Regions from separate parts of the Streptomyces sp. NPDC006294 genome, predicted to be linked through region 3. Evidence: riboswitches for the same ligand, from Rfam matches in the RefSeq annotation. Region 3 holds a riboswitch; each other region holds the start of a gene.
What was found. A riboswitch is a leader RNA that binds a small molecule or an ion and turns the genes downstream of it on or off. The one in region 3 is predicted to bind cyclic di-AMP.

Region 1: another riboswitch for cyclic di-AMP. It lies ahead of ACFYOP_RS21740 (C40 family peptidase); the one in region 3 lies ahead of ACFYOP_RS03715 (LysM peptidoglycan-binding domain-containing M23 family metallopeptidase).
Region 2: another riboswitch for cyclic di-AMP. It lies ahead of ACFYOP_RS23610 (NlpC/P60 family protein); the one in region 3 lies ahead of ACFYOP_RS03715 (LysM peptidoglycan-binding domain-containing M23 family metallopeptidase).

What each region holds. Positions count from the first base shown of each region.
Region 1 is NZ_JBIAHV010000011.1:289,457-296,434, forward strand. It holds gene ACFYOP_RS21700 (urease accessory UreF family protein) at 1-78, opposite strand, end outside; gene ACFYOP_RS21705 (urease subunit alpha) at 143-1,864, opposite strand; gene ACFYOP_RS21710 (urease subunit beta) at 1,857-2,168, opposite strand; gene ACFYOP_RS21715 (urease subunit gamma) at 2,183-2,485, opposite strand; gene ACFYOP_RS21720 (TetR/AcrR family transcriptional regulator) at 2,633-3,304, opposite strand; gene ACFYOP_RS21725 (ABC transporter permease) at 3,406-4,395, shown strand; partial or broken gene ACFYOP_RS21730 (ClpP family protease) at 4,480-4,899, shown strand; partial or broken gene ACFYOP_RS21735 (hypothetical protein) at 4,907-5,221, shown strand; cyclic di-AMP (ydaO/yuaA leader) riboswitch at 5,558-5,720, shown strand; gene ACFYOP_RS21740 (C40 family peptidase) at 5,724-6,200, shown strand; gene ACFYOP_RS21745 (LysE family translocator) at 6,233-6,862, opposite strand.
Region 2 is NZ_JBIAHV010000013.1:121,303-128,280, forward strand. It holds gene ACFYOP_RS23595 (alpha/beta fold hydrolase) at 313-1,125, shown strand; gene ACFYOP_RS23600 (M23 family metallopeptidase) at 1,360-2,973, shown strand; gene pcrA (DNA helicase PcrA) at 3,056-5,518, opposite strand; cyclic di-AMP (ydaO/yuaA leader) riboswitch at 5,772-5,964, shown strand; gene ACFYOP_RS23610 (NlpC/P60 family protein) at 5,966-6,978, shown strand, end outside.
Region 3 is NZ_JBIAHV010000002.1:166,157-173,134, forward strand. It holds gene ACFYOP_RS03710 (SGNH/GDSL hydrolase family protein) at 1-672, opposite strand, end outside; gene ACFYOP_RS03715 (LysM peptidoglycan-binding domain-containing M23 family metallopeptidase) at 844-1,782, opposite strand; cyclic di-AMP (ydaO/yuaA leader) riboswitch at 1,787-1,943, opposite strand; gene ACFYOP_RS03720 (alpha-galactosidase) at 2,271-4,361, opposite strand; gene ACFYOP_RS03725 (tyrosine-protein phosphatase) at 4,568-5,380, shown strand; gene ACFYOP_RS03730 (DUF6126 family protein) at 5,405-5,569, opposite strand; gene ACFYOP_RS03735 (XRE family transcriptional regulator) at 5,578-6,180, opposite strand; gene ACFYOP_RS03740 (aspartate aminotransferase family protein) at 6,260-6,978, opposite strand, start outside.

The DNA of each region.
Region 1 (6,978 bases), on a different contig from region 3:
CTCCGCGCCGCCCGAGTGTGCGTGGCCTCCGGCGGGGAAGCGGCCGTCGGCGAGGACGAGCAGCGCGGCGCGGCTCATGCGGCGCTCCCACGGGTCGGGCCTGCAGGGGCCGCGGCGGCGGGGGTTCCGGTTCCGGTCGTCATCAGAAGAGGAAGTACCGCTGGGCCATGGGAAGTTCCGCGGCGGGCGCCGGCTCGACGGCCTCGCCGTCGATCGTCACCGTGAACGTGTCGGCGTCGACCTCCACCCGGGGCAGTGCGTCGTTCTCCCGCATGTCGGCCTTCGTCACCCGGCGGGTGCTGCGGATCGGCACGAACGCCTTGTCCAGCCGGAGCCGTTCCGGCAGGTCGTCCTCGATGGCCGCCTGCGCGACGAAGTTGACCGAGCCGCCGGCCGCCGCGCGGCCCAGCGCGCCGAACATCGGGCGTGGCAGGACGGGTTGCGGCGTGGGGATCGAGGCGTTCGCGTCGCCCATCTGGGCGTAGGCGATCTGGCCGCCCTTGATGACCAGTTGCGGCTTCACACCGAAGAACGCCGGGTCCCACAGCACGAGATCGGCGAGCTTGCCGGTCTCCACCGAGCCGATCTCGCCGTCGATGCCCTGGGCGACCGCGGGGTTGATCGTGTATTTGGCGACATAGCGACGTGCTCGGTGGTTGTCGGCGCGGCCGTCGCCGGGGAGTGCGCCCCGGCGCTTCTTCATCACGTGCGCGGTCTGCCACGTACGCATGACCACCTCGCCGATCCGGCCCATCGCCTGCGCGTCGGAGGAGATGATCGAGATCGCTCCGAGGTCGTGCAGGACGTCCTCGGCCGCGATGGTGGACGGCCGGATACGTGATTCCGCGAAGGCGAGGTCCTCGGGGACGGCCGGGTTGAGGTGGTGGCAGACCATCAGCATGTCGAGGTGCTCGTCGATGGTGTTGACGGTGTGCGGGCGGGTCGGGTTGGTCGAGCTGGGCAGTACGTACGGCTCGGAGACGACGGTGATGATGTCCGGCGCGTGCCCGCCGCCCGCGCCCTCCGTGTGGTACGCGTGGACGGTGCGGCCCGCGATGGCGGCGAGCGTGTCGCCGACGAAACCGGCCTCGTTCAACGTGTCGGTGTGGATGGCGAGTTGGGCGCCGCTCTGGTCGCAGACGCGCAGACACGCGTCGATGGCCGCGGGAGTCGCGCCCCAGTCCTCGTGGATCTTGAACCCGAGGGCCCCGCCCCGGAGTTGGGAGTGCATGGCCTCGCGTGAGGTGGTGTTGCCCTTGCCGAGCAGGCCGATGTTGACCGGGAAGCTCTCCAGCGCCTCGAACATCCGGGCGAGGTGCCAGGGGCCGGGGGTGACGGTGGTGGCCTTGGTCCCCTCCGCCGGTCCGGTGCCGCCGCCGACGAGGGTGGTGACCCCGGTGGCGAGCGCCTGCTCGACGAGGGTCGGCGAGATGAAGTGGACGTGCGCGTCGACGGCCCCGGCGGTGAGGATCTTCCCGTTGCCCGCGATGATCTCGGTCTCCGGCCCGATGACCAGCGCCGGATGGACGCCGTCCATGGTGTCGGGGTTGCCGGCCTTGCCGATGCCGCTGATCCGCCCGTCACGCAGCGCGATGTCGGCCTTCACCACGCCCCAGTGGTCGAGGATCACGGCCCCGGTGATCACGGTGTCGGGCGCGCCCTCGGCCCGTGTCGTACGGGCCTGGCCCATGGACTCGCGGATCACCTTGCCGCCGCCGAAGACCGCCTCGTCGCCCGCGCGGCCGGGGCCGCCGGAGAGGTCGTCCTCGATCTCGACGAGCAGGTCGGTGTCGGCGAGGCGGATACGGTCGCCGGTGGTGGGGCCGAACAGGTCGGCGTACACGGCGCGTCGCAGTTCAGCCATCGAGGTGTCCTCCGGTCTCTCCGCGCAGCCCCGCCACGATCCGGCGGCCGGCGAGCGGTACGAGTTCCACGTCGACGGGGACGCCCGGCTCGAAACGGACGGCGGTGCCGGCGGCGACGGCCAGCCGCATGCCGCGGGCGGCGGCGCGGTCGAAGTCGAGACCGGGGTTGGCCTCGGCGAAGTGGTAGTGGGAGCCGACCTGGACCGGGCGGTCGGCGGCGTTCACGACGGTGAGGCGGGTGGTCTCGCGGCCCTCGTTGAGGACCACCGGCCCGTCGCCGTAAAGGATCTCTCCGGGGATCATGCGCGTCACGCCCTTCAGAGGATCGGCTCGTGAACGGTCACGAGCTTGGTTCCGTCGGGGAAGGTGGCCTCCACCTGGACGTCATGGATCATCTCGGCGATGCCGTCCATGACGTCGTCCCGGGTGAGCACCTTCCGTCCGGACACCATGAGTTCGCTGACGCTGCGGCCGTCGCGGGCGCCTTCGAGGATGTGCACGGTGATGAGGGCGACGGCCTCCGGATGGTTCAGCTTCACACCGCGTGCCCTGCGCTTCTGCGCCACGTCGGCGGCCACATGGATGAGCAACCGCTCCTGCTCGTGCGGGGAGAGTCGCACGCGTCCACCTCACTGTCGTCCGGCCAACTGATCGCCGGCCGCGATGGACCGCAGCGCGCTTCAACGGCCTGTTGACTCGCGCGCGGGTGTTCCACGACCAGGCGTCGAACCTTAGGACGCGGTTTTTTCCGGCACTTTTCCGTTGCGTTAACTGATCTTCCGCTCCCCCGGCGTCTGTGGCTCCCCCGGCGTCTCCGGCTGCGGGCTCTGCGGCTCGCGCATCGACATCAGCGCGCGCAGCCCGTCCTCCAGCACCTCGACCTCCACGTTGCCGAAGAGAGCCTGCTGGGCGATGAACCCCTGGGCGGTCGCGATGAGGGTGCGGGCCACATGGTCGGGGTCGACGTCCGCCTCCATCTGCCCGGACGAACGGTAGGCACGGACGAGGTCCGCCCATGCGCCGCGCATCCGGCCGTAGCCGTCGTCGAGGACCGCGGCCAGCCGCTCGTTGCGCAGGGTCTCCGTCCACACCTGGACGATCAGCCGGGCGAATGCCTGCCGGTCGCCGCCGGGCACCTCCTCGATCAGCATCCGCCGCAGCACCCGCCCGAGGAGCACGTCTGGCGTGGGGGGCGGTGTGGTCCGCGCCGCCTCCTCGAAGGCCGAGCGGATGCTGCCGAACGCCTCGTCGGCGATGGCCGCGATCAGCTCCTCCTTGCTGCGGAAGTACCGGTACACCGCCCCGGCCGACAGTCCCGACTCACGGAGGATGTCCTGCATGGACGTGGCGTGGAAGCCGTTGCGGGAGACGCAGCGGGCGGCGCCGTCGAGGATCTGGCGGCGACGTGCGTCGAGGTGTTCCTGGGATACGCGAGCCATGGGCCAAAAGTAAAACGAACATTCATTCTTGACAAGCTCGGATCGCGGCGGGACAGTGGCGACAAGATAAAACGAACGATCCTTCTCTTCAGGGGGTTCCCATGTCCGCTGCACCTCACCGCCGCGTGATCGCGGTGATGGTCCTGGTCCCGGTCGTGGCGGCGCTGGCCCTGTGGGCCTTCGCCTGGCCGGCCGCCAGGACCGCGCCGCGCAACCTGCCCATCGGCGTCGCGGGCCCCACCGCGGCCGCGGGTCAGCTCGAGCAGCGCTTCGAAGAGCGCGGCGGCGCCTTCGACGTCCACCGCTACGAGGACGAGGCCGCCGCCAGGACCGCGATCGAGGACCGGGTCGTATACGGGGCCGTGGTCGCCGCGCCCGAGGGCCCGAAGCTGCTGATCGCCACCGGAGGCGGCCCCGCCGTCGCCCAGCTGCTGGAGCAGGCGGTGACGGCGCAGGCCCCGCCGGGCGCCGAGGTGCGGGTGACGGACCTCGCGCCCCTCCCGGCCGGCGACCCGCGGGGCAGCGCGCTCCCCGCGAGCGTCCTGCCGCTGGTCCTCGGCGGCGTCGCGGCCGGCGCGCTGGTGACCCTGCTGGGCCTGCGCGGCACCCGGGCCGCCGGTGCGCTCGCCGGCGCGGCCGTCCTGGTCGGCATCACCGCCACGGCGATCGCCCACAGCTGGCTCGGCGTGCTCGACGGCGGCTGGTGGGCGGAGGCGGGCGCGCTGAGCCTCACGGTCGCCGCGGTCGGCGCACCCGTCGCCGGGCTGGCCGCCCTGCTCGGCACGCCGGGCATCGGGGCCGGAGCCCTGGTGATGGTGCTGCTCGGCAACCCGTTCTCCGGCGCGTCGTCCGCACCGGAACTGCTCCCCGGGCCGGTCGGGGACCTCGGCCAGTGGCTGCCGCCGGGCGCGGGCGCGACACTGATGCGCTCGGTGGCGTACTTCGACGGCAGCGGCGGGGCCGCGGCACTGCTGACGCTGTCCGTATGGGCGGCCCTGGGCCTGACCGCGGTACTCGTCGCCCACCGCCGCTCCCCGGCCCCGGCCCCGGCGGGTGCGTCACCCCGCCCCTCCGCCGTCCCGGCCGCCTGACCCCGCGAACGGGCCGCGCGTCCCCGCTGTAGCGGACGGGGACGCGCGGTCTTCTGCTGTGCGGTCGCGGAGAGTCCTGGCCGCGGCGGATCGCTGAGCGCCATGGCCACCGTTTACGACACGATGCAGGTGATCACCTGCGACGTGGCGACCACCCGCCTCGGCCGGGCCGCCTCGGTCGCGACCGCGCTGCTCGCCGCCGGTGCGCCGGGGAAGCGGATGGCGCTGCCGGGTGCCCGCGTCGTGATGCAGCAGCCCTCGTACCAGGAGCCGTTGCGCGGACAGCCGTCCGATCTGGAGATCCACGCCGCCGAGTTGCTGCGGCTGCGCGAACAACTGGCCGGGATGCTCGTGCGCCACACCGGACAGACTCCGGGGCGTATCGCCGGCGACCTGGAGCGGGACAAGGTGTTCGACGCGTCGGCGGCCAGCGAGTACGGCCTGATCGATCACGTCATCGCCTCCCGCAGGAGCTCGGCCGCGCCCTCCCCCGCCGGGAGGTGAGCCGGGCATGCTGCCGCCCGAACTGCCACCGCTGCCCGCTCTCACGCGCGCCGAGGCCGAGTTCGTCGACTTTTACCTCGAAGTCCTCGACCTGGTCGGCCGGACAACCCGGCCCGCTCCCCCCACCCCTACTCGGCCCTGCGCGCCGCGCAGGCGCTGGTCGGGCGGGGGCGGGCGCACTCAAGGAGGCCCTGACGCTCATGCGCGTACGGGCGAGAGCGAGGTGTACACGCACACGCACACGCTCACCGAGGCGTTGCGCGTACCCGACGGTGAGCGCAGGGCGAAACGGGTGACCGTGCCGCCGGTTTCGAGAAGTTGACGGTCGCTCTGCTGCCGCCAACCGCCGCCCGGCCAGCGGCATTCGTCGCCCGTTCGGTGGAGCTTCGCCGAAGTTGTTGCCTCTCGTGCGACTTGCGCCACGCGGCCACCGATCTGGCGCAGTCGACTGCTTCGCCGCTGGTACGACCATGTTTCCGGGTCACGGGAAAAGCGGCCCGACAGTCCTGCCCACCCGAAAGGGCCAGTCGTGATCAGCTTCACAAAAGCCGTTTCAACTCGGAAACCGGACATGGGTGGGTAACGATCCGTGGGACGACAAGCCCCCGTCACCTCGACGGGGCGGTCCGGGCGGACGCTGAGTCCTGCCGCCGCGCCGGACGTCTGGTCGACGGAAGTGCATCGGCAGGAGTGGAGGACCCGAGCAGTACGGCGTGACCGGCTCCCGGACACGCCTTGGGGTGAAGCCGCTTCGGCGGCCGGGCGTCTTCGCCGGTCCGAACCCGACAGGTCACCCTTCACAGGCGGCTGACGAAGGGTTGCGCATGACTGCGCAGATTCATCTCCCGCTCCTCTTCTCCCGGGCGGGCGCCGTATCGGCACTGACGATCGCCGCCGTGGGCGGCACACTCCTCGCCCCGGGCGGCGCCACGCCGGCCCACGCGATCAGCAGCCACGCGAGCAAGGCGCTCAAGGTGGCGGCGTCGAAGCAGGGATCGCCGTACCGGTACGGCGCCACGGGCCCCAACCGCTTCGACTGCTCCGGGCTGACGCTCTACTCGTACCAGAAGGCCGGGAAGATACTGCCCCGGACCGCACAGCAGCAGTACAACCGGACCCGGCACATCTCCGCCTCCGACCGCCGGCACGGTGACCTGGTGTTCTTCCATTCCGGCGGTGCCGTGTACCACGTGGGGATCTACGCCGGGAACGGCAGGATCTGGCACTCGCCGAAGACCGGGGACGTGGTCCGCCTGGCCAAGATCTGGACGCGGAGCGTCAAGTACGGCCGGGTGCGCTGACACCCCGGCAGTTCCCTCGCGGTGGCGCGCTGTCAGTGCGCCGTCGACTGGACCAGCAGCGTCGCGCCGAGCACGGTCAGCGCACCGCCGGACGCGCCCTCGACGGCGCGGGCGGTGCGCGGCCTGCGCAGCCACCGGCCGAGCCGGTCGACCAGCAGCGCCACTACCGGGAACCAGATCAGCGCCAGCAGCACGACGATGCCCGCCAGCAGCAGGGTGCGCGGCAGCACCGCGGCGCCGTCGGGAACGAACTGCGGAAGCAGGCTCAGAAAGAGCACCGGCGCCTTCGGGTTGAGCACGTTGGTGAGGAAGCCCTGCCGCAGGCCCCGTCCGACGCCGCTCACGGTCGCGCCCTCGAGCTCGGGGGCGTCCGGCCGCGCACGGAGCGCGGTCCGCAGCGCGCGGACGCCCAGGTACAGCACGTACGCGCCGCCGGCGATCTGCAGCGTCCGGTACAGCAGGGGCACCGTCGCGAGGAGGGCCGCGAGCCCCGCGACGGCCAGCGCCGTGTGGACGAGCAGACCGGCCGCGACGCCCACCGCGCAGGCGACGCCGGCGTGCCGCGAGGTGATCGCGTTGCGTACGACGACGGTGAAGTCCGCTCCGGGCATGGCGACCATGCCCGCGGCGACCCCGAGGAAGGCGATCAGCTGTACGTCCATGGCCCCAGACTGGACCGTCCGGGGCCTTAACGAGTACGTGCAATCCTTGCAGGCAGGTCTGAAGCAACGCTTAACCTCCGCTTTTCAGTTGGGATGATGAGACGTCGCTGGTCGTC
Region 2 (6,978 bases), on a different contig from region 3:
CAGCATCCCGCACGGGGCCGTTTCGCGGCGCGCGGGGAGGGGGAAATCACACGTGGGACATTTTCGCCGAGCGTCGTATCTGCTTCGGACCCCGCGCACGCCCCAGGCGCGGCCCCGCAGGCACGGTCGCACGGGAAGCCGCCGCAGGTCCACCACAGGTCGCCGTACCACCGTGCCGAGAGCCGCACGGCACGGTGGTACGGCGACGCCGAGGCGCGGAGCCGACCGCACCGCGCCCCGGACGGTCGTGCGCGCTTCCCATGAGGGCACGCGGGGGAGAGCCGCCCCCGCCGTGCCGTACGGGAGGTCGTCGTGAGGACCCCACGTCTGCCCGCCGCGCTGCTGCGGGCCACCGCACTGGAGCTGGTGATCCTCGCCGGACATCTGCTCCTCTACCCCACCGGCCTCACTCCGGAGCGCCGCCGCCGCACCCGCCCGGCGCCCGCGCTGCCGAGGTCGCCCGCCGCCGTGCCGACCGTGCTGCTGCACGGCTTCGCCGACAACCGCTCGGTGTTCGTGCTGCTGCGCCGGGCGCTCGCCCGGCGCGGTCCCCACCCGGTCGAATGCCTCAACTACTCGCCCCTCACCTGCGACATCCGGGCCGCCGCGGATCTGCTCGGCCGGCATGTCGAGGAGATCTGCGCGCGCACCGGACACCACGAGGTCGACATCGTCGGACACAGCCTCGGCGGTCTGATCGCGCGCTACTACGTGCAGCGCCTCGGCGGTGACCGGCGCGTCCGCACCCTGGTCACGCTCGGTACCCCGCACTCGGGCACCACCGTGGCACCGCTCGCGAGCGCGCATCCGATCGTGCGGCAGATGCGGCCGGGTTCGCCGGTGATCGAGGAGCTGCGGCTGCCCGCGCCGGGCTGCCGGACCCGGTTCGTCAGTTTCTGGAGCGATCTCGACCGGATCATGGCGCCCGTCGAGACGGCCCGGGTCGACCATCCCGACCTTCTCGTACAGAACGTGCGAGTGAGCGGAATCGGCCATCTCGCACTGCCGGTTCACCCCGCGGTCGCCGACAGTGTCCGCGAGGCGCTCGAGTCGGGCGTGTCGGACATGGACGGTTCCCGTTCCGCTTCCCCCGGTTCCGCGTCCGCGCCCGCATCCGTCGCCTGAACCGACCGACCGGCATCGATCGATCGAACAGTTCTCGAACGTAGGGCCAAGGCTCCGGCCATGGACCGCCGAAACGCGACCGAATGCCCGTTTCCTGATTGCGTAGATGCCGCCGAAGATTGTCGCCGTCGCGTACCGCCGGGTACAGTCGCGCCACTGCTTCCCCCTGGGACCCCCCGTGCAAACAGGCGGTTCCGGAAAACAGTTCCTGCTGTCGAGGCGAGAGAGAAGTTGGTGAACGACCAGCACGCCCACGCCGGGTACGGCGGCAACGCCACCGGCAGCTTCGACTCGGATCCGCTCTTCGGGGCCCTGCCGGGCGGTTACGAGGCGGGCCACAGCGGCCAGTACGACGCGTCCCAGTGGGACGCCGGCGCCGGCGGGCACCAGTCCTACGGCGACATGACGCTCCAGGCCCAACAGCCGCAGCAGGAACAGGGTTACGAGCAGCAGCAGTACGCGCAGTACGACACGACCGGCCAGTACGACGCCACCGCCGGCCAGTACGAGTCGACCGGCCAGTGGGACGCGAACGCCTGGAACGAGGCGGGCGGCACCGGCCAGTACGAGACGGCCGCGGCGACCTTCGCCCACGACGCGACCGGCCAGTGGACCCCCGGCGCCTTCGAGACCGGCAGCTACGACGCCACCGCGTGGAACTCCGCGACCGCCACGCCGGACGGCCTGGTCCCCCAACAGTTCGTTCCGGACCAGGGGTTCGCCCAGCCCGCCGAGTACGCGACGCAGGACACGTACACCGCGCACGACGCGTACGCCGCCTACGAGACACCGGACGCGTACGGCGACAACGGGTACGAGTCCGTCCCCTTCGAGACGGAGTCCGCGTCCGAGCACGGGACCGGCCCGGAGGCCGACTACGCGACGGAGTACGAACCGGCGCCCGCGGCGGAGTACCAGCCGGCCGAGTACGAACAGGCCGAGTACGAGCCGGCGGACGGCGCCGAGCACGCCGAGCCCCAACGCGCCGAAGCCGGGGCCGAGGACGGCTCGGACCACAACGCGATGACCCAGACGATGGCCTCCGTGCCCGTCGTGCCGGCCGCCCCCGTCGAACCCCGCCCGGTGCGCCGTTCCGGTGGCAGCCGCGGCCGCCGCCGCACGCCCGCGAAGCGCTCGGCGCTCCTCAGCGTCGCCGTGCCGTCCGCCTGCGTGATGGGCGTGGCCGGTGTCGCCGCCGCGTCCGTGAGCGGCCTCGGCGGTGAGACGAAGGACGACAAGAGCAACGTGGCGGCCCCCGACCCCGGTTCCGTCGAGCCGGTCGCCGCCAACAACGCCATGGACACCCAGCTCGCCGCGCTCAGCGCCGACGCCCGTGACTTCGGCGACCGCGCCTCCCGCACCCAGGAGCGCATCGACCTCAAGGAACGCCAGGCGGCGGAGAAGAAGAAGCGCGAGGAGGAGGCCGCACGCCGCGAGGCGCTGCGCCCCAAGTTCATGCTGCCGGTGAAGCTGCACCAGCTCAGCGCGTACTACGGGCAGTCCGGCGTCAACTGGATGTCGCTGCACACCGGTATCGACTTCCCCGTCCAGTACGGGACTCCGGTCATGGCCGCCACGGACGGCAGCGTCCGCACCCAGTGGAACAGCGCCTACGGCAACATGGCCATCGTGACGGCGGCGGACGGCACGGAGACCTGGTACTGCCATCTGAGCAGCACCAAGATCCGCAGCGGCTGGGTCAAGGCCGGTGACGTCATCGCCTACTCCGGCAACTCCGGCAACTCCACGGGCCCGCATCTGCACTTCGAGGTCAGGCCCGGCGGCGGCGCGGCCATCGACCCGCTGCCGTGGATGCGCAGCAACGGCATCGACCCCACCCAGGGCTGACCGGCCCCACGCACCACCGAAGCCGGCCCCCGAGGGGGCCGGCTTCGTCGTCGGCGGGACCCTTCTCGGCGCCCCCGGCGCGTCAGAGCTTCTCGACCGGCGCGTACCGCAGCAGCAGCCGCTTCGGCTTCTCGTCCCCGAAGTCGATCGTCGCCTGCGCCTCCGAGCCCGCGCCCTTCACCTCGACCACGGTCCCCAGCCCGAACTGGTCGTGCGTGACCCGGTCGCCCACCACCAGTGAGATCACCGGCTTGTCGCTCGTACGCCGCGTGGCGAAGCCCGACGCGCCGCCGCGGGAACGCGACGACGACAGCGAGGACGCGATACCGGACGTGGGCCCGGCGGGCGCGGCCATCGGGCCCGTCCGCTTCCACGTCAGATGCTGGACGGGGATCTCCTCGAGGAACCGCGAGGGCGGGTTGTACGAGGGCTGACCCCAGGCGCTGCGCATCGACGAGCGGGTCAGATAGAGCCGCTCGCGGGCGCGGGTGATGCCCACGTATGCCAGGCGCCGCTCCTCCTCGAGCTCCTTCGTCTGCCCCAGCGCCCGCATGTGCGGGAAGACCCCGTCCTCCATGCCGGTCAGGAACACGACGGGGAACTCGAGGCCCTTGGCGGTGTGCAGCGTCATCAGCGTGATGACGCCGGTGTCCTCGGAACCCGCTGCGTCAGCAGCAGATTCAGCAGGTGCGTCGGGGATCTGGTCGGAGTCGGCGACGAGTGCCACCTTCTCGAGGAACTCGGCGAGCGTGCCGGCCCCTTCCCCCTCGCCGCGCTCCTGCTCGAACTCGAGCGCCACGGCCGCCAGTTCCTGGAGGTTCTCGACACGGGTCTCGTCCTGCGGGTCCGTGGACGCCTGCAGTTCGGCGAGATAGCCGGTCCGCTCGAGCACGGCCTCCAGCACGACGGCCGGGCCGGCGCCCGAGTCGACGATGGTCCGCAGCTCCTCCATGAGCACGTTGAACCGCTTGACCGCGTTGGCCGAGCGGGCCGCCATGCCGTACGCCTCGTCGACCCGCTTGAGGGCCTGCGGGAAGGTGATCTTCTCCCGGAGCGCGAGGGCGTCGACCATCGCCTCCGCGCGCTCGCCGATGCCGCGCTTCGGCACGTTCAGGATGCGGCGCAGCGGGACGTTGTCCTCGGGGTTGGCGAGGACGCGCAGATAGGCCAGCACGTCGCGGACCTCCTTGCGCTCGTAGAAGCGCACCCCGCCGACGACCTTGTAGGGCAGGCCGACGCGGATGAAGATCTCCTCGAAGACACGCGACTGGGCGTTCGTGCGGTAGAAGACGGCGACGTCGCCGGCCTGCGCCTCGCCCTGGTCGGTGAGCCGGTCGATCTCGTCGGCGACGAACTGGGCCTCGTCGTGCTCGGTGTCCGCGACGTAGCCGGTGATCTGGGCGCCCTCGCCCGCGTTGGTCCACAGGTTCTTGGGCCGGCGGGACTCGTTGCGCTCGATGACGGCGTTGGCGGCGGACAGGATCGTCTGGGTGGAGCGGTAGTTCTGCTCCAGCAGGATCGTCGTCGCGTCCGGGTAGTCCTCCTCGAACTGGAGGATGTTGCGGATGGTCGCGCCGCGGAAGGCGTAGATCGACTGGTCGGCGTCGCCGACGACGCAGAGCTCGGCCGGGTCCAGGTCCTCGTAACCGGTCCCCACCAGCTCGCGCACGAGCGTGTACTGCGCGTGGTTGGTGTCCTGGTACTCGTCGACGAGGACGTGCCGGAAGCGGCGGCGGTAGTGCTCGGCGACGTCCGGGAACGCCTGGAGGAGATGGACCGTCGTCATGATGATGTCGTCGAAGTCCAGGGCGTTGGCCTCGCGCAGCCGCGCCTGATACATCCGGTACGCCTCTGCGAGCGTCTTCTCGAAGCCGTCCTGAGCCTGGTCGGCGAAGGTCTCCTCGTCGATCAGCTCGTTCTTCAGGTTCGAGATCTTGGCGCTGAAGGACTTCGGCGGGAACTTCTTCGGGTCGAGGTCCAGATCGCGGCAGACGAGCGACATCAGCCGCTTCGAGTCGGCGGCGTCGTAGATCGAGAACGACGAGGTGAAGCCCAGCTTCTTGGACTCGCGGCGCAGGATGCGCACGCACGCGCTGTGGAAGGTCATGACCCACATGGCGTTGGCACGCGGGCCCACCAGCTGCTCGACGCGCTCCTTCATCTCGCCGGCGGCCTTGTTGGTGAAGGTGATCGCCAGTATCTGGCCGGGGTGCACATGGCGGGTCCCGAGCAGATGCGCGATGCGGTGCGTGAGCACCCGCGTCTTGCCGGAGCCGGCGCCGGCCACGATGAGCAGGGGTGACCCTGTGTGCACGACAGCGGCGCGCTGCTGTTCGTTCAGCCCGTCGAGGAGCGCGGCGGGGTCCACGACAGGGCGCGGCGCGCCGTCGCGGTAGTACCCGTCGCGGGCCGGGGGCACGTCGAAGGCGCCCTGGAAGAGGTCGTCCGGGATCTGCTCCGGAGCCGAGTCCTCGGGCGGCGGCGGATGCTCGTCCGCTTGGGGCTGGAGGTCCGCCAGGAAGCTGTCGTCAAAGAGGCTGCTCATCGCTTAACGAGTCTAGGCTGCCCCACCGACAACCGTGGCCGCACGCCGAACACCGGCAGCGGGCGACGGTGGGTGACGGCGCGATTCCGCCAGGCGACGAAGCCGCCTCCGGGAGCTGGCACGGGATCATGCGCCGAAAAAGGTCACGAAAATGTATCGGACATATCGAACATCAACCTTCACAGCGGCTGCACGAGTTGGCTAGCGTGCTCGACCAGGCGGCCCGCACCCCTCCCGGCGAACCACGCCGAACGGGCGGCCTGCGCCGAATCCGGCCTCCGGCAACGGAGTTCGGAACCGGGGACCCACCCTCCCGACACCGTCCTCGACGCGGGAGGACCCAGTACCACCGGGGTGAATCGGACCGCGCGCCACTCGGTCCGTAGGGCACCTTCCGTTCGCCCGAACCCGACAGCTAACCCGGTAGGCGGTCCACGGAAGAAGGAGATGCCGGCCTTGGCGTCGCATCGCAAGCCCCGCAGCCGAAGCACCAAACCGTCCTCCGCCGTCGGATTCACCACGGCAGCCCTCGCGGGTGTGACCCTGCTCTCCACGCAGAGCGCGACCGCCGCGCCCGCCGAGCCGAAGCCCAGCATCGAAGAGGTGCAGAAGAAGGTCGACGACCTGTACCGGCAGGCCAGCAGCGCCACGCAGGAGTACAACAAGGCGAAGGAAGCCACCGCGGACAAGCGCCAAGAGGTGGACCGGCTCCTCGACGAGGCGGCCAAGCGCACCGAGAAGCTGAACGAGTCCCGCCGCGAGCTCGGCAACTACGCGGCCGCGCAGTACCGCACCGGTTCCGTCACGCCCACCGCCGCGCTGATGTTCGCGGACAGCCCGCAGGCGTACTTCGACCAGACGCAGCTGATGGACCGGATGACGGCCCAGCAGCGCACCGCGGTCACCGAGTACGAGACCGAGCGGGCCGCGGCGGCCAAGCAGCGCACGGCGGCGACGAAGCGTCTCGAGTCCCTCACGGACTCCCAGGAGGCGCTGCGCACCAGCAAGCAGACGGTGCAGACCAAGCTCGCGGAGGCGCGCACCCTGCTGTCGACGCTGACGGCGGAGGAGAAGGCACGGCTCGCCGCGATCGAGCGGAAGAAGGAGGAGGAGGCCCGCCGCAAGGCCGAGGCGAAGGCCGCGGCCGAGGCCGCCGCCAGGGCGGAGGCCGAGCGGCAGGCCCGGGAGCGCGAGACGGCCCCGAGCACGGACCCCGGCACGACCGACCCGGGAACGGACACCGGTACGGGCACCGGCACGGACGACGGCACCTACGCGGCGAAGGCCGACAAGGTGCTGGCCTTCGCCCGCGCCCAGATCGGCAAGCCGTACGTGTGGGGAGCGACGGGCCCGAGCTCGTACGACTGCTCCGGCCTCACCGCGGCCGCCTGGAAGGCGGCCGGGGTGGACCTGCCGCGCACCACCTGGGACCAGGTGAAGGTCGGCACCCGCGTCGCGAC
Region 3 (6,978 bases):
CACCTCCAGCGCGCCCCGCGGGGGCAGCGGCGGCCACGGCTGGTCGGGATCGGCGGGCACGTCGAGCCGGAGGACCTGCGCCGCGCGGAGCGCGACCCGGGTGTGCCCCTCGGGCGACAGGTGCAGCCGGTCGGCGTCCCAGGCCCGCCGGTCCTGGACGGACTTGAGCGACCACAGGTCCAGCACCGGGCAGTCGTACCGGTCGGCGATGGCCCGCACATGCGCGGTGTACGTGGCGATCTTGCCACGCAGATGGCGCAGCACGGGCACGTTCCGGGTGTCGAAGCCGGTCGTCACCATGACGGTGCCGACCGAGGCCGTGAGGTCGGCGACGGCCCGCTCGAAGCGTTCGGCCACGTCGTCCGGGTCGGAGCCGGGGCGGATGATGTCGTTGCCGCCGGCGCAGAAGGTGACGAGGTCGGGCGCGAGCTCCCGGGCCCTCGGCACCTGCTCGTCGACGATCTGGTCGAGGAGCCGCCCGCGCACGGCGAGGTTGGCGTAGCGGAAGGTGTGCTCCGGCCTGCGGTCGGCGAGCAGGACCGCGAAACGGTCCGCCCACCCGACGAAGCTGCCGTCGGGCCCCGGGTCGCCCACGCCCTCGGTGAAGCTGTCACCGATCGCCGCGTACGACCCGAATGCGCCACTGTTCTCTGTTCTCGAATCGTCTGCCACAAGGGCACATCATTCCTTTATGGATGTGACCTACGCGACCGTAAGGAAGGGTTGACGGGGGGTGATCTTTACCACCCGTCAGTTTTCGCCGGGCCGGAATACGCGGAAGTCCCCGCTCCGCCAGGACGGAACGGGGACTTCCGGGAATTGCCGGACGGTGGGCCGCACGGGTCAGAGGGAGACGCCGCGCTCCCGCAGGTAGGCCAGCGGGTCGATGTCCGAGCCGTAGGACGGGCCGGTGCGGACCTCGAAGTGCAGGTGCGGGCCGGAGGAGTTGCCGGTGGAGCCGGACAGGCCGATCTGCTGGCCGCCGCTCACGGACTGACCGCCGGAGACGGCCAGGGAGGAGAGGTGGGCGTACTGGGAGTAGGTGCCGTCCGTGTGCTGGATGACGACCTCGTTGCCGTACGCGCCGCTCCAGCCGGCCGAGACGACGGTGCCCGCGCCGACGGCCTTGACGGAGCTGCCGGTCGGGGCGGCGAAGTCGACGCCGGTGTGGTAACCGCTGGACCACATCGCGCCGGAGGCGCGGTACGGCGTGGTGACGGCCGCGTCGACCGGGGCGCTGAAGCCGGACGCGGACGCCGGGGCCGCGGCCTGCTTCTCGGGAGCCTGCTTCTCGGGCGCCTTCTTCTCCGGGGCCTGGGCCTGCGGAGCGGCGGCCCGCGAGTCGTCGCGCGACGGGCGCGGCTTGGACTCGGCGCGGGGCTCGGGGTCGTTCTTCGCCGTGGACTTGGCGCCGATCGTCAGCTCCAGACCCGGGTGGATCAGCGACGGGTCGGAGCCGATGGCGCGGCGGTTGTCGTTGAAGAGCTGCTTCCAGCCGCCGCGGATGCTCTGCTCCTCGGCGATCTTCGACAGGTAGTCGCCGGCGACGACGGTGTACGTCTTCGGGGCCTTCTTGGCGGCCGGCAGCGCCGACTCGGCGAGGGCCGGGGCGGCCTGCTGGGGCGCGGCGACCGGAGCCGCCGCCGGGGCGGCGGGGGCTGCCGTGGCGGTCGTGGCGCCGATCAGCGGGAGCGCGATGACGGCGCCGCCCGTGCCGGCGACGACGAAGCCGCGGGTGAACGGGTTGAACTTGGGACGACGGTGCTTACCCTTCGCGGGCATGGCGCATTCCTCTCCGGCGCCTACGAGGTGAGCTGTCGGGTTCGGGCTGGAGATGCCCGGTCGCACGGATTGTGCGATTTCACCCCAAGCCGTCCGGTTTTCCCGGAATCGGCGTACTACCTGGGTCCCCCGCTCCTGCCACACGTGGGTGGGTTCGAATTCCGGGCGGCGGCAGGATTAGGCGTTCCGTCCGGATTGAGCGTGACCGTAGGCGAGTCGGGCAGTCGTGGACAAGCGAGGATTTTCCACGATCAATGCGGAGCCCGATATCGCCGGGGAATTCCGGTCACCCTCCGTGGACGACACCCCTTCAATCGCCTTGCACGTTACGGAATTGACCCGCCGCCCCCGGCCACACAACGTCACGAATATGACGCTGCTCACCAGCCGGGGCCCATCTCCCCTGCTTACGGGGCACGTTATGCCGAAGCAGCCAATTCGGACAGAAGAAAGCATTTGGTGATCTAGTGCCGCACTACGACCGCGGTTCACGTCCGCCGGAGCCGGATCACGGTGGCGTCCAGATCACCCTTCAGTCCGGTGTGCAGTCCGTGGTGCAGCAGCACCGCCCCCCGATGAACCACTCCGGTGTCCCCGCACGCGTAGGCGGCGGCCGGGTCGAGGCCGCGCAGCCGGAGCGCCGGCGGCCGCTCGCCGTACCGCTGCGCCTCGAGCAGCGCGAGCACGACCGTCTCGTCGCCCCGGACGTACTGCACGGCGCTCAGCCCGCCCTCCGGGGCCCGCAGCCGGTACAGCTCCCCGTGCTGGACCAGCGGCCGGATCTCCTTGTAGAGCCGGATCCAGTCGGCCGCCTCCGACAGTTCCGCCTCGCTCCACCGTGTGAGGTCTCCCCCGACGCCCAGCACCCCGGCCATGGCGCTGACGAAGCGGAAGCGCAGACTGCTGTGGCGGCCGTTGAGCTGGACGTTGGGGCTGTCGGTCACCCAGGCCGCCATGACCCGGGCCGGGTGCAGCTGACTGAAGCCGTGCTGGACGGCGAGCCGGTCCAGCGGGTCGGTGTTGTCCGAGGTCCACACCTGGTCGGTGCGGCCGAGGACCCCGAGGTCGATCCGGCCGCCGCCGCCGGAGCAGGACTCGAAGGCGACGCCCGGGTGCGCGGCCCGCAGCCGGTCCAGCAGGGCGTAGAAGCCCTCGACGTGGCCGGTCCACAGCTTCTGCGGATACGGCTCCCCCGGCCAGCCCGCGTCGGTGAAGCAGCGGTTGAAGTCCCACTTCACATAGTCGACGGGCGCGCCGGACAGCAGGTCGTCCAGTTGCTTCCACAGATGCTCCCGGACGTCCTCGCGCGCGAGATTCAGCACGAGCTGGTTGCGGAATTCGGTGCGCGTCCGTCCCGGATGGTGCTGCACCCAGTCGGGGTGGGCGCGGTAGAGGTCGCTGTCCGCGTTGACCATCTCCGGCTCGACCCAGATCCCGAACCGCATACCGAGGCCGTGGACTTCGCGGGCGAGCGGCGCCAGTCCGCCGGGGAAGCGGTCCGGGTTCGGCGTCCAGTCACCGAGTCCGGCACGGTCGCTGGTGCGCCGCCCGAACCAGGCGTCGTCCACGACGAACAGCTCCACTCCGATGCCGGCGGCCCGCCGGGCGAGGGCCAGCTGCTGCTGCTCCGAGATGTCGAAGCCGGTGGCCTCCCAGGAGTTGTAAAGCACCGGACGCGCCTCCTGAGCGCCGGGGATCACATGGGCGAGCTGCCAGGCGTGCCACGCCCTGCTGGCACCGCCGAACCCGCCGTCGCTCCACAGCCCCGCGAAGACGGGCGAGGTGTAGGTCTGTCCCGGTGCGAGCCGCAGCAGCCCGGAGTCGTCGTGACCGGCCCCGCCGGTTATCTGTACGCCTTTGTCCGGGAGCTGCTGCACGGCGATCCGCCATGATCCGGACCAGCCGAGGGCGCAGCCGTACACCTCGCCGCGCTCCTCGGTGGCGCCTTCCGCGTCCAGGGCCACCCACGGCAGGTGCTGGTGACCGGTGTGGCCGCGCCGGCTGCCGATGATCTTCTCGCCGTAGGTGAGCTCGGAGCGGACCAGCCGGGACTCGGCGGCCCAGCGGCCGTGCAGCTGGGAGAGCCGCCATGCGTCCCGGTGCGGCAGGGTCCAGGCGGCGGCGTCGGCCCGGAGGAGTTCGAGGTCCGGGCCGGCGCCGTCGTGGGCGACGGTGGTCCAGCGTTCGATCACGTCGGAGTCGTCGCGCATCCGGTAGTGCAGGGTCAGGCCGAGGCCGACCTGTGCGTCGGCGAAGCGCAGCCGCAGCTCGTCGCCCTCCGCGGTCCAGCCGGTGAAGGCCCACTCGGTGCCGCGTACGGACTCGGTGCGGACCGACAGCGCGGGGCGGACGAACCGGGGGCCGCCCTCGACGGGGTACTCCTCGCGCCCGTCGAGCTGGGACTCGAACGGCCAGTAGGGCGGCGGCCCTTGCGCCGCCAGCGCCTCGGCGTCGGCGGCCGTGATGCGGGCGCCCCAGTGCAGATGGACGAGCTCGTCCGCGTCGGTGAGATGGAATGCGTAACTGCTCGCGGGCCCGGAGAGGATCCACGTACGCCCGTTTCTCAGATTCTCGATCATCTCGCCCCTCAGATACTCACAGCCCCGCACAGATTCGAACATCATCGGTCGTACGGGCAGCCCGGGGCAACGCCGGGAAGGAGGGAGTCTCGCCAACGCCCGCGAACAGCGGACAAGATGATTGCCCGATGAATGTGTGTCGTATGGTCGAAGGCCGCGCCGTCGTCGGCGAGCAGCGCCGGCCACCGCCCCCCGAAGGAGTCCCCGTGACGCAGCAGCTGCCGCAGGCCACCTCGTCAGAGCCCGAACTGTCCGGAGTGCGCAACTTCCGCGACGTGGGCGGACTGCCGACCGTGGACGGGCGGCGGGTGCGGTCCGGCAGGCTGTTCCGCAGCGGACACCTGGCACACGCGACCGAGACCGACACGGCGTTCCTGTCGTCCCTCGGCCTCCACACGATCTTCGACTTCCGCAACGCCGCCGACCAGCGGCTGGAGGGGCCGGACGTCGAACTCCCCGGCGTGCGCAATGTGAATCTGCCGCTGAGCGACCCGGCTGACGGGGCCGAGTTCTGGAAGATGGTCCGCGACGGGAACCTGGACCAGCTCAAGGCGATCCTCGCCGACGGCAAGGGCGCCGGCCGCATGATCGAGTCGTACCGGACGATCATCACGGAGCGTACGGCGGAGCACAGCCAGGTGCTGCACGCTCTCGCCGAGGACAGCGTCCCGGCCCTGATGCACTGCGCCGCGGGCAAGGACCGGGCCGGCCTGTCGATAGCCGTCTCCCTCCTCGCCGTCGGGGTGGAGCGGGACGCCATCGAGGCGGACTACCTCAAGTCCAACGACCCGCACCGACGTTACAAGGTCCGGCGCGGCGACAGCTCGCCCGACGCGATGTCCCCCGAGGTGATGGAGCTGCTCAGCCCGCTCTTCGACGCCCGCGCCGAGTATCTGGCCGCGGCGTTCGACGCCATCGGGCAGACCTGGGGCACGACGGAGCGCTACCTCGACGAGGGACTGCGGCTCGCCCCCGAGACGCGCGAGCGCCTGCGGGACCGGCTCGTCGAACAGGACTGAGCCCAGGGCTGCGGTTCCGGCCGGCTACTGGTTCTGGCCGCCGACCAGGAAGAGCAGATAGAGGAACCCGGCGATGAAGTGGCCCGCGATCAGATAGACGAAGAGCCGGATCACCAGCCCGCGGGGGAAACGCTCCTCACGCGGACTGCCGCCGGAGGAACCGCGCCGGTCCAAGGGGTCGTGCGACATGTCGTGGATCACATTCCTTGCCGGTCGGATGAGGGATGCAGCTCGGGCGCCTGCAGGAGGGTGTGGACGAACAGCAGTTCCGCGCCGTCGGGCGAGAGCGCCTCGATACGGTGCGGTGTGAGCGAGTCGAAGTGCGCACTGTCGCCGGGGACCAGCTCGTGGGCGGCCTCGCCGAGGCTCAGCCGCAGCCGTCCCGCGACGACGTGCAGCCACTCCTCGCCGGGGTGCACCCGCACCAGATCGCCCTGGACGCCGTGGGGGACGAACACCCGCAGGGCCTGCATGGCCCGTCCCGGACCGCCCGCCGGATGGTAGTCCCAGGAGCCGGCCGCCACCGGCTCGGGGCGCCGGCCGCGGATGACGGGGTCCCGCTCGGGCGGCTGCTCACCGAGCAGCTCGGCGACCGTCGTACCGTAGATACGGGCCAGGGCGAGGAGCATCGGCAGCGAGGGCTGCCGCAGCCCCGTCTCGAGCCGGGAAAGGTGCGCGGGCGAGAGGCCGGCCCGGTGGGCCGCGGCCTCGAGGGTGAGCCCGCGGCGGCGGCGCAGTTCGCGCAGCCGGGGCGCCATCTCGGGCAGGCCCTCGGCCGCCGGGCCGGCGGAAATGGTCATGCCTCCATTGAGCCAGAGCTTTGCCCCTGAGGCAAGCTTCTTGCCTCAGGGGCAAAGGCCCGCGCTCCCAAGAAGAAGGTCAGCGGTTGGCGACCGCCTGTTTCATCAGGGTCTTGCCGAAGTCCCACATCAGACCACCGCTGCCGTGGGCGTCCTCCATCACGGCCGTGAAGGCCGCCACGAAGCGGTCCACCTCCCGCTCGCCGATGATCAGCGGCGGGATCAGCTTGATCACCTCCATGTGGTCGCCGGAGACCTGGGTGAGGATCCGGTGCTTCTGGAACAGCGGAACCACCACCATCTGCGCGAACAGCCCCTTGCGGGCCGCCTGCAGCACGGTCCACCGGCTGCGCAGCCTGATCGACTCCGGGCGCCCGAACTCGATCCCGATCATCAGTCCGCGTCCCCGCACCGCGTGCAGCAGCTCGTACCGGTCGACCAGGGCCGCCAGCCGGGAGCGGAGCAGCTCACCGGTCACCCGCGCGTTCGCCACGACGTGCTCGTCCTCCAGCACGGACAGCACGGCGAGGCCCGCCGCCATCGCCTGGGCGTTGGCGCCGAAACTCGCCGAGTGCACCAGGACCCGGTCCATCGACGAGTAGACCTTCTTGAAGATCCAGTCCCGGCCGATCGTGGCGCCGACCGGCACATAGCCGCCCGACAGGGCCTTGGCCACGCACACGAGGTCCGGCTCGACGCCTGCCTCGTACTGGAAACCGTAGAAGTCGCCCGTGCGCCCCAGGCCCGTCTGCACCTCGTCCACGATCAGCAGGGCCTTGTAGGTGTGCAGCAACTCCT